2 regions of the Paenibacillus sp. Y301 genome follow, and region 2 is predicted to be linked to the other one. Evidence: riboswitches for the same ligand, from Rfam matches in the RefSeq annotation. Region 2 holds a riboswitch; the other holds the start of a gene.
The links. A riboswitch is a leader RNA that binds a small molecule or an ion and turns the genes downstream of it on or off. The one in region 2 is predicted to bind cobalamin.
Positions count from the first base shown of each region.

Region 1: it holds a riboswitch for cobalamin, as region 2 does, so the genes downstream of both, AC1D69_RS09325 (anaerobic ribonucleoside triphosphate reductase) here and AC1D69_RS07080 (S-layer homology domain-containing protein) in region 2, are expected to answer to the same signal.

Region 1 covers NZ_JCAIUL010000004.1:179,840-188,241, reverse strand. The annotation lists gene AC1D69_RS09340 (hypothetical protein) at 272-1,189, opposite strand; tRNA gene AC1D69_RS09335 (tRNA-Thr) at 1,436-1,507, opposite strand; gene AC1D69_RS09330 (MTH1187 family thiamine-binding protein) at 1,582-1,884, opposite strand; cobalamin riboswitch at 2,110-2,369, shown strand; gene AC1D69_RS09325 (anaerobic ribonucleoside triphosphate reductase) at 2,550-4,523, shown strand; gene nrdG (anaerobic ribonucleoside-triphosphate reductase activating protein) at 4,520-5,020, shown strand; gene AC1D69_RS09315 (ribonucleoside-diphosphate reductase subunit alpha) at 5,072-7,405, shown strand; gene AC1D69_RS09310 (ribonucleotide-diphosphate reductase subunit beta) at 7,834-8,402, shown strand, end outside.
Region 2 covers NZ_JCAIUL010000003.1:143,107-151,508, forward strand. The annotation lists gene AC1D69_RS07065 (FecCD family ABC transporter permease) at 1-544, shown strand, start outside; gene AC1D69_RS07070 (alpha/beta hydrolase) at 599-1,357, shown strand; gene AC1D69_RS07075 (alpha/beta hydrolase) at 1,347-2,165, shown strand; cobalamin riboswitch at 2,283-2,481, shown strand; gene AC1D69_RS07080 (S-layer homology domain-containing protein) at 2,640-6,563, shown strand; gene AC1D69_RS07085 (DUF4430 domain-containing protein) at 6,637-7,692, shown strand; gene AC1D69_RS07090 (energy-coupling factor transporter transmembrane component T) at 7,692-8,402, shown strand, end outside.

The DNA.
Region 1 (8,402 bases), on a different contig from region 2:
ATTTCGTTATGAATCATACACCCGCTCCAAATGAGTGTAAAGGTGACTTGAACCCCACCTAGAAGGAAATAAGAAGCATCTAGGTTGATGGTAACGATTACAAAAATAACAATCAACTCCTTGCTCATTCATGCTCTCTATATCTCAATATTACGCAATTATTGTAATTACTTATTCTCAAAAACGAACAAAGCCATCCAAATGGATGACTTTGTAAATATATTTATATGTCTTTATTGATATATCCTTTAATGAATATCGATTTAAACGCCTAATTCACCGTAATTGAACCGACAGAGGACGTTAGTGACAACAGTGGACCGCCGCCATTGATGTCGCTTTTCCCTTTAGAAACTCCTGTGATGCTACCCACCTCAGTCTTCGTCTCCAGACTACATTGAAGGGATTCAGCCAGGTTCGCAACAATGGCACCTACTTCTGTCTTCACTTTGAGACTACTATCTTCTTTCATTTGATCAATACCCAGTTGAAGACTACCCGTTTCGGATACTATACTAGATTTCCCTTCAATGTGAGCTCCTTCGATACTTACTGAACCCACGTTATTATGAACATCATATACACCTCTCAGGTTACTTAAATTAATCTCACCAACTTCACTGAAGATGTCATAATTTTTAACCCGATCTGGTATCTCTATCACATAATCAATACTGAAGTTTGAGAATCCATACTCTTTCTTTGCCCACTTCCACATATTAAGCTTCTCATTCCCCTTAGGATGTGTAACGACCTCTAACTGATCTCCATTTACAACGACAGCAATTTCCGCGTGATCCATGATCTCTTGATATTTATCATCACGGGATGATTTGTCTAGAGACCAAATTGTAGCAGTCACGTTAATCTTATCACCAGAAGTTCCTTTCACCACAATGTTACCTACCTCATGGTCCACCTGAAGTGCCGATACTGAATTATCCACCTCTTGTGTGTATGAAATCTCTTGGTGAATGCCATTCCTCTTCAACTCATCACTCAAATCTAAGGCTGTATCTTGTACTTTATCCCTAATCCCTTCTACTGCTTCACCAATTCCGCTCTGAATCGTTTCGGTATTATTCGTACAGCCAGACAACAAACCTACGAATACGAATGCTGCAATCAGCATTGGCTTATAATGGATCCCCATATTAAATAATCGCTCCTTCATTTGATAGTCCTGCATTTCAGTCTCACGATGTTACGTTGTCATTATTATACAATATTAGGTAATTAATAACACCGGTCTGTGGACTAGTAAATTACTGGACTAGAGGCGGGGAAAGAGTGTTTAATATTAGTCAGAAAAGGGTTGTTCATTTATCCAATTGCTGTAGTCTCCAAACTCCTTATAGGGACATTATAAAAAGACATAAATAAAACGCGATCTCCGCACAACCGGAAAACCGCGCCCCGTAAGCCTTCTCAAAAATGCTGGTGAAGGGAATTGAACCCCCGGCCTACGCGTTACGAGTGCGTTGCTCTACCCCTGAGCTACACCAGCCTAAGAACCTAACTTGCCTTTACACAATGATTATTGTACCGCTAATTCACATTATATGCTCTGGTAGATAGATCCTACTTTAACTTATCCTGAACAGACTGTAATTTCTGTGCACTAGAAGAAAATTTATCACGACGATCATCCAATTTCACCGAAGTTGAGACCCGCTCTGCTCCCGCTAGGAATGGAGATTCATGTAATGTAGCTATAGCTTTCCATACTAATTCAAGAGGCCCCTCAATAATTGTACTCATGGATGTTAGTTCATACGTTATACCTTGCTGTTCCTTTAGAACCCGTTGCATATCCGCAACGTAAGCACTTAGGCTTGTCGTCTGCGTTCCAATCGGAATAATAGTAACTTCAGCTATTGCCATCTCATCATACCTCCTAAGCTATTTATAATTATTTATATGTTCTTATTCTAGCCAACTCGCAAATATTTAGCAAAATGAAGACACAAAAATTTCATATCGCAAATCAAAACACTCCAAAGGTTAGTGGTAGCGGGCTTGGGAAAAGTTTCACACTTTTTTATAGATATTATTTCATAATCGACTGTTTACAAACACAATATATTGGGTTAGATTTATATAACAATACTAAATATAGTAAAAACAGGTGATCCGGTTGGTACATCACATACGGATCTTAAAAGGGAAGAATGGTGCAAATCCATCACGGTCCCGCCACTGTAACTCAAGAATTGACCTGCATATTGCAGACCAATAGACACGGCAATTGCCACTGTGAGCACAAACTTATGGGAAGGCGCTAGTGTCGCTTAAACGAATACCCCCTAAATGGACAAGGGTCGTTTACTTGGGAGAGTCAGGAGACCTGCCTGTTCGACATAATTCAACAAATCCTACGAGGACATAGGAATTGTTACTTTTCACTTCGGTTTTGTAACCAGGAGAATATAGTAGCATGTCCTGAGCAACCTCCTAGGAGTGCTTTTTTTGTCTGATGGATTGTCAGATGGAATACAACATGACGCGACAATCATGGCATTTCTTAACCGAAGGGTGGAATCAGTTCAATGGTACTTATGGAATCAAGAAATCGCACCTCTGAAGCAGAGGTAATGTTACGAGAGGTAGCAAGTCTTGGGCACGATATTTCAGAGAGTCTTAATGTAGAGATGCTACGTGAGAACGCCAACCTGAATGGAGAAAGCTTTTCAGGGAAAATAGGTAAATTCGGTAGCGAATATGCTAAATGGTACGCCAGATATTACATATTACCTGAACAACTCATGGCTGCTGTGGATCATAATGATCTATATGTGCACGACCTTGATCAATATGCGGTAGGAAGTACGAATTGTATCTTCATCCCATTCGACAAACTCCTAGCGCGAGGCTTTAGTACAGGAAGCGGCAGCGTCCGTTCCCCGAAGTCGATCTCAACCGCTATGGCCTTAGTTGCGATAATATTTCAATGTCAGCAGAATTCTCAATATGGTGGAGTTTCAGGGAGCAAATTGGATCATGATTTGGCTCCATATGTCGCCATGTCATTTGCGAAGCATTTTAATAAAGGGGTACAATACTTCAATGAGAATCATTCCATAGAAGAACAAGACATCACTATAGATAATATAACGTTATCCGTTTCTCACCCCCATTCTTACGCTTTTGCCATGCAAGAGACGAAGACAGAATGCCTCCAAGCTGCTGAGAGTTTAATTCATAATCTAAATACGATGTCTAGTCGTGCTGGTGGGCAGATTCCATTCACTAGTATTAATTATGGCACCTGCACCTCCCCTGAGGGACACATGATTATTGACAGCTTACTCAGCGCAACAATGAACGGACTCGGTAATGGAGAAACACCTGTATTCCCTATTCAAATTTTCAAATGTAAACGGGGTATTAATCAATCGCTAGAAGATCCAAACTATCATCTTTTCTTAAAGGCAATCGAATGTTCAACGAAACGTTTGTATCCTAATTTCGCTAACATTGATGCTCCTTTCAACTTGCAGTATTATGATCCGACTGATCCTAACACCGAATTTGCTACAATGGGTTGTCGCACTCGCGTTCTTGCAGATCGACATGGGCGTAATCACTTGTCAGGTAAGGGCAATCTTTCCTTTAATACGATTAATCTTGTTAAATTAGGCATTCAACACGGTATGGTCAATGGCCGCACAACACCTAATGAAGAAGGGTTCTATCAAGATTTATATCATTTCTTAAATATTGCTCTTGATGGTCTTCTACACCGCTACAAGATTCAATCTCGACAACCTGCCAAAGCCTCCGACTTCATGATGCGTGAAGGAGTCTGGGAAGGTGGAGAACAGCTTAATCCTGACGATACCGTGGAAAATTGCCTGAAACATGGTAGCTTGTCCATAGGATTCATTGGTCTGGCCGAATGTATGAAATCTATGTATGGTAAACACCATGCTGAGAGCGATGAAGTGTATGCTAAGGCGTTAGCTCTGATCTCTTCGATGCGTCGTTATTGTGATGATAAGAGTGAGGAATATGACCTTAACATCACTTTGATGGCCACTCCAGCTGAAGGATTGTCAGGTAAATTCACTAAAAAGGATCGAGAAGTATTTGGTTCCATTCCGGGTGTAACGGATCGTGAATATTATACGAATTCTTTTCATGTTCCGGTGTATTATAAGCTACCGGCTGCACGTAAAATTTCACTTGAAGCTCCTTTTCATGAATTATGCAATGCAGGTGCCATCTCTTATGTTGAATTAGATGGAAATGTACGCAGCAACCCGAGTGCTTTTCTCAAAATAGTGCAATATGCATTACAACAGAATATCAGCTATTTCAGTATTAATCATCCAATTGATCGTTGCGGATCATGCCACTATGAAGGCATCATCGGAGATACTTGTCCGCAATGTGGAACTCATGAATCAGACATCCCTATGTATCGCTTACGCCGGGTAACCGGCTACCTAACGGGTGACTATCAGACTCGTTTTAACGCAGCTAAGCAAGCCGAAGTACAAGATCGGGTCAAACACCAATGAATATTTGTGGCTACTATCCTGAGTCCATTAATGAAGGTGATGGCCTACGCACCGTCATCTTTCTAAGTGGGTGTCGTCATCGATGTGCAGGTTGCTTCAATCCGGAAACGTGGAATTTCAACTACGGAGAACCTTTTACGGAACAACGTCAACAAGAGATCATTACTGAAATGGTTAATAATCCGTTACTTGAAGGCATGACATTAGCTGGAGGAGATCCTTTCTTCTCTGCTGATGAGGCTGCTCATTTTATCGATAAAGTTCGGGAGTCTCTTCCTAACTTCTCTGTGTGGATCTATACAGGCTATATATATGAGGATCTTATAGCACAACCTGAATCAGCAGAATACCGTCTACTTCGGAAATGCCAAGTCGTCATCGATGGTCCTTATATAGAATCTTTAAAAAATATCACTCTCCCCTATCGTGGAAGTTCAAATCAGCGTATTATAGATATTCAGGCAAATTTGAGCCACGAAGATGCTATGCAGTTGTAATTTTAAATATTCAAAATTGAAAAACATATATTGAAAGGAAGACCCCTACCTATGCCACAATCCGTCGTTAAACCAAATAATCGCCAACTTGCCTTTGATGAGCAACGTCTCTCCGTCTATGCAGATCGCCTGCTAGAAGGATTGGAAATGCTTAATAAGGAACAATTAATCCGAGGGGTACTATCTAAGCTACGCCGTGATGAAGTGACAGGAGAAGACATTAGCAATGCTTTTACGATGTCATCCTTAGAGCTTGTCACCAAAGAAGAACCGAATTGGAAGTTTGCTGCGGCTCGTTCCCTACTTACTTCTTTATATAAAAAAGCTGCACATCATCGTCGCTATAAATCATATGCAGATGAGCCATACGGCGCACTTTACCCGTTGATCACAGATTTAGTACAAAAAGGCATATACCGCGAAGAATTGCTTGAATACTATACAAAAGAACAGATCGAAGAACTTGCTGAACTTATTGACTACAAGCGCGATCTTCTATTCGATTATATTGGACTCTTAACATTAACAGAACGTTACCTTACAACAGACTTTGATGGACATGTGATGGAACTTCCGCAGGAAAGATACATGATCATTGCGATGTTCCTTATGCACAAAGAGCCTGCTGAGAGACGTATGGAGCTTGTCAAAGAATCTTATTGGGCTATGAGCAATCTCTATATGACTGCTGCCACACCAACCATGTCGAATGCAGGTAAAAAAGTAGCTGGACAACTATCCAGTTGTTTCATTGATACGGTAGATGACTCTTTAGAGGGAATCTTCGATTCTAACACAGATACAGCTCGTCTTAGCAAAATGGGCGGTGGGATCGGTGTCTACCTTGGTAAAGTTAGAGCACGTGGTTCAGATATTCGCGGACATAAGAACACAAGTTCAGGAATTATTCCTTGGATACGCCAATTAAACAATACGGCTGTTAGTGTAGATCAGTTAGGTACACGTAAAGGTGCAATCGCCGTCTATATCGATGTGTTCCATAAAGATATCCTAGCATTCCTTGACCTCAAATTAAATAACGGGGACGAGCGTATGAGAGCGCACGATGTATTCCACGGTATTTGTATTCCTGACTTGTTCATGAGTGCTGTAGAGAATCGCGGAATGTGGAACCTATTCTGTCCTCATGAAGTTAAGAAAGTGATGGGTTGGACAGACAACAACGGTCGCCCTCTTGGCCTTGAAGATTTCTATGATGAAAGTCTTGGACAAGGTTCGTTCAGTGATAAATATGAAGAAGCTGTGAATCATCCTTTATTGTCTCGTATTACCGTCCCTGCCATCGATATTATGAAACGTGTCATGAAATCGCAGCTTGAGACTGGTACGCCATATATGTTCTACCGTGATACCGTTAACCGGGCTAACCCCAATCGTGCACATGGTATGGTCTATTCCTCCAACCTATGTACAGAAATTATGCAGAATCAATCCGCTACGGTTGTGGAAAAGGAAGAATTGGTTACGAAAGACGGCCAGACTCGGATTATTATCTCCAAAATCCCTGGTGATTTCGTCGTTTGTAATCTGAACTCCATTCACTTGGCACGTGCTGTTCCAGCTGGTGTATTGGATCGACTCGTTCCTATTCAAGTACGTATGCTTGATAATGTCATCGACATCAATAATATTGAAGTCCTTCAAGCGCAATATACAAACAGTCAATATCGCGCCATTGGTCTAGGAACTTTCGGGCTTCATCATTTACTTGCACTCGAAGGTATTCGTTGGGAATCCGATGAAGCTGTCACTTATAACGATAATCTTTATGAGAAAATCAACTATTTACTTGTTCGTTCCAGCATGGAATTGTCTAAAGAAAAGGGTCATTATCCGAAATTCAAAGGTTCTGATTGGGAAAGTGGTCACTATTTCACACAACGTGGTTACACAGACGGACAACATGAAGGTCAGTTCGTAACGACTTCCCAATGGCAAGATCTACAACAAGAAGTACAACAGAATGGTGTACGTAATGCCTGGATGTTCGCGATTGCACCGAATGGTTCTACTTCTATTATTGCCGGCTCTACAGCCAGCATTGATCCATTGTATGAGTTGCTATCTTATGAAGAGAAAACAACGTACAAGATTGCTAATCCTGCACCAGACCTATCTGATAAGACGATGTGGTACTACAAAACAGCATTTAATATAGACCAACATTGGTCCATCAACATGGCTTCTGCACGCCAGCGTCATGTCGATCAAGGACAAAGCTTCAATCTATATGTTCGTCCAGATATTAAGGCAACGGACTTCCTATCCTTGCATATTCATGCTTGGAAAGCAGGAATGAAATCAACTTATTATGTAAGAAGCCGGGCGTTGACGATTGATGATTGTGAGAGTTGCTCATCGTAAGGGATTGGCTCCCTTGACCAACCCCTTTCGATCCCTCCCAAACCCTCCCTTGCCAAGGGAGGGCCCCAAGGGCTCTGCCCTCTGGACACCTGAAAATTTTTGGTGGAACGAGAGAATTAGGAGCATTGTGTGAGGATCGTTTCGTGGTAGGAGCGTTTGGTCCCCCTGTTCGCTTCGCGAATGCGTTAGCGGGGACCCGCTCTAATGCGAGAAGAGAGTGAGTAGCTCTCGGCATCCTCGAGCTACAGGTCCTGTTTGCTCCGCAAATGCGGGAAGTGATTAAACCCCTCCTGTTTGCTCCGCAAATGCGGGAAATCACACAGATAAGAGCGAGCCTATAGCGTTAACACTTAGCTCCATCCCTCCTGTTTGCTTCGCAAATGCGGAAAGGGGTCAACCCAGAAATATTTATGAAGGAGTATATAGATATGAAATTGCAACAAATTTTCAATACGGAAGCACCCAATCAATCTACACGGATTATCGAAGGTGAATGTTCAGGTATTCTGAACTGGAACGATATCCGTATGCCTCATATGTATAAACTTTATAAGGTACTATTATTGAATCACTGGATTGCAGATGAAATTCCGATGTCCAAGGATGCACAGCAATTCGCAAGATTGGATCCTGAAGAGCAACGCGTCTTCAAGATTAATATTTCACTACTTGCTGTGTTAGATTCTATGCAGACGATGTTTGTAGGAGATGTGAAACGTTATTTCACGGACTCATCTTTAGAAGCCATTTCGGCTATTATTGGTCAACAAGAAGTTGTCCATAATCAATCGTATTCCTATGTCCTTTCATCCATTGTGTCGGATCAAGAGCAGAAAGAAATTTTTGAATATTGGAAACATGATCCGGTTCTTCTTGAACGCAATCGTTTCATTTCAGATATTTATCAAAGCTTCCGCAATGAACAGACGCCACAGACATTTTTCCATGCTATGGTAGCGGATTTGATTCTTGAAGGTATTTTCTTTTACAGTACATT
Region 2 (8,402 bases):
CGGCATTGCACTTGGTTCGGGTTTTGGTTCACTTACAATGTATATTTCATTAAAAATGAGTCCACAGGATTTCGAAATGGCTACCGTATGGCTATCGGGTAGTATTTATAGTGCGAATTGGAAGCATGTTGTTACGACACTACCCTGGATTCTGATTTTGGTACCGGTAATATGGAAAAAAGCGCATATTCTTGATCTCATGCAATTAGGTGAAATGAGTGTGAAGGGATTAGGCGTTCACGCGCAAAGGGAAAGACAAATTCTGTTGTTGTGCTGTGTTGGATTAATTAGTGCGTGTGTTGCTGTCTCTGGAAGTATTAGTTTTGTTGGTTTAATTGCCCCACATATTGCTAGGCGCTTGGTTGGAATTCATTACAAATATATCGTACCCGCATGTGGTGTAATTGGAATGTTGATGGTCATCGTCGGAGATTTCATTGGAAAGACCATATTTGCACCTGCACAACTTCCGGTAGGTATTGTTGTTTCTATTATTGGCGTTCCTTATTTTCTATTTCAGCTCTATCGGGGAAGAAGAAAATAACCTTTCGATCACGTCAAATCTCACACAGATCTTTAGATAGGGAGGGTGTCAATCATGAATGGAAGACACAGAACGGAGCTTTCAGCAGGATATGAGCTTATCATTTATCTACCTCTATCCTATGGTAAAGGTAAGAAGCATTATCCCGTTGTCTATGTACAGGATGAGGGGGAAGTTGTACTCGGAGGATTCAATTATATTGACCATTTAGTAATGACCAAGCAACTACCCGAAATAATCTTTGTAGGGATAAAGCCGCATAATCGCAGTATGGATTATACACCATGGGAAGCGCCATCACTTGTACCGGGCTTGCAAGATTTCGGTGGGGGAGCACAGGAATATTTAAAGGTTCTTGTCCATGAAATTATACCGTATATAGATGCTAATTATCGAACGATGTCAGGACCTGAGCATACAGGGATTGCAGGTTGTTCCTTGGGCGGTCTTGTCTCCATGTATGCTTACTACCAATACCCTCAAGTGTTTGGAAAAATTGCACTCATCTCGGCTTCCTTCTGGTATGAAAATGTTCTGTCATTTATGGATAAGGAGACCATTTCAGCGACAAATCATCGCATATATATGTATGTCGGGGAGCTGGAAGGGATCTACAAGACGAATATACAACGCGGCATGGTCATGCATACGAAGGAAGCACATGCCCTATTGCTCGATAAGGGTTTTCCACCAGATCAACTGACATTTGAAACCGATCCGAGAGGTACTCATGACGATTTCTTCTTCACACCTTATTTTATTAGAGGAATGATGAGGTTATTTAGTGAAGGAGAGATCATAGATGAACGATAATCCTATACGCTCAACCTTCACGATCCCAGGAGCAGAGCAATGGAATCTGACCAGTGATGCAGGTGAACATTACCGAGTGATGATCTGGGTACCACCAACGATAGCTCCGGAGAATGGATTTCCCGTTATTTATATGTTAGATGGTAATGCAGCCTTTGGTACGATGACCGAGACAGTTCGCCTGCTCAGTATGGGACCTTATCGGATAGAGCCATCTATAGTGGTTGGCATCGGTTATGATACGGATCAACCACTCGATACACCACGAAGATTTAATGATTATACCATCTATGCGAGTGATGATGAATTACCTCCGCGTAAGGACGATTCACCTTGGCCAGTAACGGGAGGTGCAGAACGTTTCTTATTGTTCATAGAACAAGAACTTAAACCTTTCATTGAACAAATATATGCAATTAATCGAGATCAACAAACGTTGTTTGGACATTCGCTCGGTGGATTTTTTGTCTTGTATACATTGTTTATGAAGGGCGAAGCTTTTCAAAATTATGTTGCGGGTAGTCCGTCGATCTGGTGGAAGAATGGATATATCGTCCCTTATGTGGATAATCTGAGCGAGAGTGCACAGCTTACTCCTTTGAAATCGTCACTCTATATCGGTGTAGGGAGCCAAGAGAAACCTCATATGATTCAGGATGCAAGGCTCATGTATGAACGCTTGAGTCAGGCAGACATTCCTGGCTTCCACGTTGAGCATCGCTGCTTCGAAGATGAAGGGCACCTTTCAATTATGGCTCCTCTGATTGGTAGGGCGATACGTTTTGCAGAAAATAGGAATCATCGATAATATATAGCATCTAAGAAGAGAGCTGATTCCTGTACTTACCAGAAGTCAGCTCTGTTTTAATTTAAGAATGAAAATATTAACATGACAAAAGAGCCTATATTAGATATGATGTTCAAGAATTGAATATTAGAAACAGGTGCCAATTATGCAGTTCGTCGAACTGAACATGAATTGGTTAAAAGGGAAGTGGGTGTAAATCCCACGCGGTCCCGCCGCTGTAATAGAGGAGTCCTTACAAGAAACCACTGGGAAACTGGGAAGGGTGTAAGGGTGTTGATACTTAAGCCAGAATACCTGCCTGTTTTTGTTACACCATTAACTCTACGATGGATAGAAGGTGTTTATTAGTGCATGCTAATTTTTAGCTGTTTACTATATATAAACCTCTTAACTTTTCTAGTTGAGAGGTTTTTTTGTTGTGTTAGTTCTACAGAAGGTTGCTAATTTGAGTGAAATGAAAGGGAGATGATACAAATGAGAAATAATAAATTCATAGCTTGGTTACTAATCGTAGGTATATTTATATCTACGGTTGCAACCAGTATGACCGTGTCTTATGCGGATACGGGGGGTGCAGAATCTAGTAATTCATTAACAAATGGAGATTATTTCAGCGATCAAACAGCTGTAACAAGTGATGTATACACAGATTTCATACCCAAGATGAATAGGTTAAGTGTACAAAGCACTTTAAACGCTACTCTATCAGCAAAAGAACAGTTAGATAACAATCTAGCTTATATTCTTAAAACTGTAACTAACCCTACCCTTGGAACAGGCGGCGGAGAATGGTCTATCCTTTCTTTAGCAAGAGCTAATTATACCGTTCCTGATGACTATTACGAGAACTACTACAACAATGTTGTTAAAGTATTGCAGAATGCGAATGGCGTACTACATAAAGTGAAATATACAGAGCATTCAAGGGTAATATTGGGATTAACCTCTATTGGTAAAGGTGTTATCGATGTGGGTGGTTACAATCAACTTGAAAAGCTAGCTGATTACAGCACAGTTATTAAACAAGGTATTAATGGACCCATTTTTGCTCTTATAGCACTAGACAGTAATCATTATGATATACCGATCGTTGCAGGTGTAAAAACACAGACTACGCGAGATATGCTGATCGATTATATTTTGGCAAAAGAGATTAGTGGTGGAGGATGGGCATTAAGCGGTAAAGTTCCAGATCCTGATGTCACCGGAATGGCAATACAAGGACTTACGCCATATTATGAGACGCGTCAAGATGTAAAAGAGGCAGTGGATCGAGCGATTGTATGGTTATCCCAAGCGCAAAAAGATGAGGGTGGCTATGCAAGTTGGGGAAGTATTAATAGCGAAAGTATTGCACAGGTTGTTGTAGCTTTAACGGGTCTAGGTATCGATCCACATACGGATTCAAGGTTTATTAAAAATGGCTATTCTACTATAGATGCCTTGCTATCATTTGCTGTTCCTGAAGGCGGGTTTATGCACGTTAAACCGGGAGCATCAGGTAATGGTGGGGCTGTAGCGGGTAAAGTAGACGGTATGGCTACGGACCAAGGTACTTTTGCTCTAGTGGCCTATGATCGATTTGTGAATGGTCAACAAGGTCTCTATGATATGACAGATGTACAAGGGAAACAACCGGAATTGCCACCGGCAACACCAGAGGTGCCACCGGCAACACCAGAAGTGCCACCAGTGACACCAGAAGTGCCGCCAGTGACACCAGAAGTGCCGCCTGTAACACCAGAGGTACCGCCAGTAACACCAGAAGTACCACCGGTAACACCAGAGGTACCGCCAGTAACACCAGAAGTACCACCGGTAACACCAACTCCTGAACTGAAATCTTATGTAACTCTATCTGTAGATAAGCTTACGATAAACAAGGGCGATGTTGTTGCAGCTATAAGAGTTGAATTACAACCGGGTGACACGGCTTGGACCGTATTAAAAAGAGTGCTTGATAAACGTAATATAGGTTACAATTTTTCTTGGACTGAAAAATATGGAAGTATCTATATGGAATCCATTGCGGGTGATGGAGAATTTGACCATGGTAGCGGCAGTGGCTGGATGTATAATGTCAACGGCTGGTATCCCAACTATGGAGCGAGTCAATATATTTTGAATGATGGGGATTATGTACAATGGCGTTATACGACTGATCTAGGTACAGATTTAGGTGAAGACCTTAGCCAATGGGATCAGACTTCCGAAGGTCAACTATCGGTAGTTCAAGGAATCGTTATTCAATCTGATGACAAAACACCAGTTATCAATGTGCCTAAGGATATCTCCATGGACTATACGCTGAACATATTAAAGGAACTTAAAAATACCACGAATATCACGATTAACATTCCAAATGTTCAATCGAAAGTGTTGCTTAATGTAGCAGATGTCAAAGACGATATTCCAATGATTACGGTAGTAAAAGGGGATACATCGGTTGTTATCGAGAAAGGAACTCAACTGAAAACGGGAGATCCTAAGATTGAACTTATGACATCAGCTGACACGAACACTACAACCATACCAAATCTTATTAAAGGAACACTGAAAGAAAATGAAAAGTTAGAAAAATTGAATCAAGTCTTCGTGATGGGAAATGGTTCTAATCAAGCGCTATTTGATAAACCTGTTACCTTTATCTTCAAAGGTGGCAAAGAGCAACTTCCAGGGTTCATAGAAGGCAATACATTTACACCAATTACGATGTATAACACGGAAGAGAACGGGATCCAAGCGACAAAAGGGAATGTGAAGCAAACTTATTCCTTTATTAAGGGCAACGATCTCTATTTAAAAACAAATGTGATGACAACCTTTGTGTCGTATACCGTTAGCAAATTTAATGTGGTGAATCCTGTTGATGTGGTAAACCCAATAGATTTGAAAAAAATATATACAGATGCCAATGTCATCTCCTTATGGGCGTATGAAGCTATTGGTGTGGCAACGCAGAACGGGTTTATTCAAGGGAATAATGGGAAGTTTAATCCGAAATCTAACATTACAAGAGCAGAGTTTACCAAAATAATAGCGACAGTTCTCGGACTTGATCTAACAGTAGACAAAAGTATTAGCTTCAAGGATGTTGCTACAGATGATTGGTTCTATCCTTATGTTAATGCGGCTTATAAAGCAGGATTCATTACAGGCTTTAATCATGAATTTAATCCCACCGATAAGATTACCCGGGAGCAAATGGCAGCAACAATTGTAAGAGCGCTGGGAATTAACCCTACGAAGTTAACAACGCAACTCAAAGATTTCAATAGTGTATCCGCTTGGGCTAGAACAGATGTGGAGACTATTAATGCACTAGAATTAATGGTGGGTAGTGATAGTCAATTCAGACCCAAAGATTTCGTAACAAGAGAGATGGCAGCGGTAGTTGCTACTAGGGCTTATGACTATAAGAATGGAAATAAGGGATCGGATGTAGTCGTAGGTAAGGTAGAACATCAAAAAGTTAAGGAAACGATTCAAGACACAGCAGCTTTTTTGCAAAAGGCAGTTACTGATCCTGTTATAGCTAGTGTTGGTGGGGATTGGACGGTATTCGGATTAGCACGTTCGGGTGTGTCAGTTCCGGATGCCTATTACGCGAAATACTATGCCAATGTGGTAAAAATACTAAATGAAAAATCAGGAAAACTGCACAATGTAAAATATACGGAGTATGACAGAGTAATTCTAGCGTTAACTTCTGTCGGTAGAGATATTGACGATGTAGCGGGATATAACTTAAGAAAACCTCTCGCAGATTTCGACACCTTAATTAAACAGGGGATTAATGGACCTATCTTTGCGCTTATTGCCCTGGATAGTAATCATTATGAAATACCAACGGTTACAGGTGTTAAGATGCAGACAACAAGAGACATGCTCATTGATTTTATATTGAAAAGAGAGATTAATGGAGGTGGATGGGCATTAGGTGATAGCCCTGATGTATCCGATGCGGATATCACTGCCATGGCCATTCAAGGGCTTACGCCGTATTATGCAACACGTTCAGATGTAAAAGCTGCTGTGGATCGCGGCGTTGCCTGGTTGTCCAAAGCTCAGACGACGGATGGGGGTTACACCAGCTGGGGCTCTGTGAACTCTGAGAGTATTGCTCAGGTCATTGTAGCTTTAACTAGTCTTGGTATAGATCCTGACAGTGACTCCAGATTTATAAAGAATGGAAAGTCTCCAATTGACGCGTTACTAAGCTTTGCTGCACCAAGTGGTGGGTTCTACCATATTCATTCAGGTGACAAAGGTAATGGAGGTGCGAATCCAGGTGAAGTCGATCTTATGGCTACAGATCAGGCATTGTATGCCCTTGTAGCTTATGAACGGTTTATGAATGGACAGACACGTCTGTATGACATGACGGACGTTAAATAGTAAATAATCTGAATAACGAAGCAAGGGTAGAAGCGTGTGCCCTTGCTTCGTTATTTTAAGGTGGGACATAGATATGTTAAACAACAAGAAAAGATGGTTAGCGGCAATATTGATCATAGGTGTACTAGCTATTGCATTCTTTTGGGGTGGGGACTATCAGAAGAGTACGAATAAGCTCGCTGAAGATAACACAGAGATGGGGGTTATAAGTGACGTAGATGCCTCTCACAATAGTGCGTCTCCGCAAGACGAAGATGCTGATCGTGTAGCGGAGGCAACCTCAGCATCGGATAAGAAGGCAACCGATCTGAAATCGGATGATGCGAATAAGTCAGAAGATCATACAGCGCAAATAGAACAAGAAACGGATGAAAAGGAAAAAGATACGGAAGTTGAAAAAGCAGTAGAAATAGGAGCGGGGACGAAATCAGACACCGTGGTAGGGACAGATAAGCCAGTAAAAGAGACAGAGAAACCCGTAGTTAAAGTGGGAGAAGCAGAGAAGGCTGGATCGAAGCAGCCTGTAATGGCTCCAGTTACAAAATTAGATGATAAGGAACTAACGAAGTCAACAACAAACAAATCCCCAACTAGTAAATCAGAAACCCCTAAAGAGAGTAAGAAGGACAAATATCTGACAGATCCTGTGCCGGCTGGGAAGCCAGAACCTGTGGAGTGGCAGGATGTAACGATAAACAAGAAGGAAGAACTAACGGTTACGCTGTCAGTTACAGCAACAACGATTTTAAATAATATGGATAAATTAAATAAGGATAAACTTGAAGTGTTGCCAGCCGATGGCGTCATATATAAGCAGCAAAAGGTAACCTTTTATGAAGGAGAGTCTATATTCGATGTGTTACTACGAGAGATGAAGAAGAATAAAATTCATATGGAATTTACCATGACCCCGATCTACAACAGTAACTATATCGAGGGCATTAACAATCTTTATGAATTTGACTGCGGAGAACTGAGCGGATGGATGTACAAGGTTAATGGGTGGTTTCCGAACTATGGTGCAAGTCGATATGTACTTCATGACGGGGATGTCGTTGACTGGGTATATACATGTGATTTAGGCCGAGATGTTGGTGGATATATGGCCGTAACGGGGGAAGGCAAGTAATGACAATGAAGGATTCCTTCGCTACCTTCCATCCGATGGTTAATTTTGTTTATTTTGTCGTGATATTGCTATTTAGTATGTTCTTCATGCATCCGATCTTTCAAGTGATAGCACTCATCAGTGCCATTGTGTATTCCATTATGTTAAAAGGGAAAAGCGCTATTACATTTAATGTACTCTATATGCTCCCCTTATTATTGTTCATGGCTGTAATGAATCCTGCGTTTAATCATGCGGGTGTTACGATTCTTTTTTATCTAGACAATGGCAATCCGATTACACTGGAATCGATTCTATTTGGTGTGGCAGCAGCGTGTATGTTTGTGACGGTGATCGTGTGGTTCTCTTGTTATAACGTTGTCATGACATCAGATAAATTCATTTATATTTTTGGCAAAATATTGCCTTCGTTATCGTTGATCTTCTCTATGGTGCTTCGTTTTGTTCCTAGGTATATCACACAAATCAAGGTGATATCGAATGCTCAGAAGTGTATAGGAAGAGATGTTACACAGGGGAATATGCTGACAAGGGCTCGTAATGGAATTACTATATTATCGATTATGACGACTTGGGCATTAGAAAATGCGATAGAAACGGCTGATTCGATGAAGTCTAGAGGATACGGATTGCCGCATCGCACGAGCTTCTCGATCTTTCGGTTCGATCGTCGGGATCAACTTGCGATGACGAGTATGTTGGGATTAACT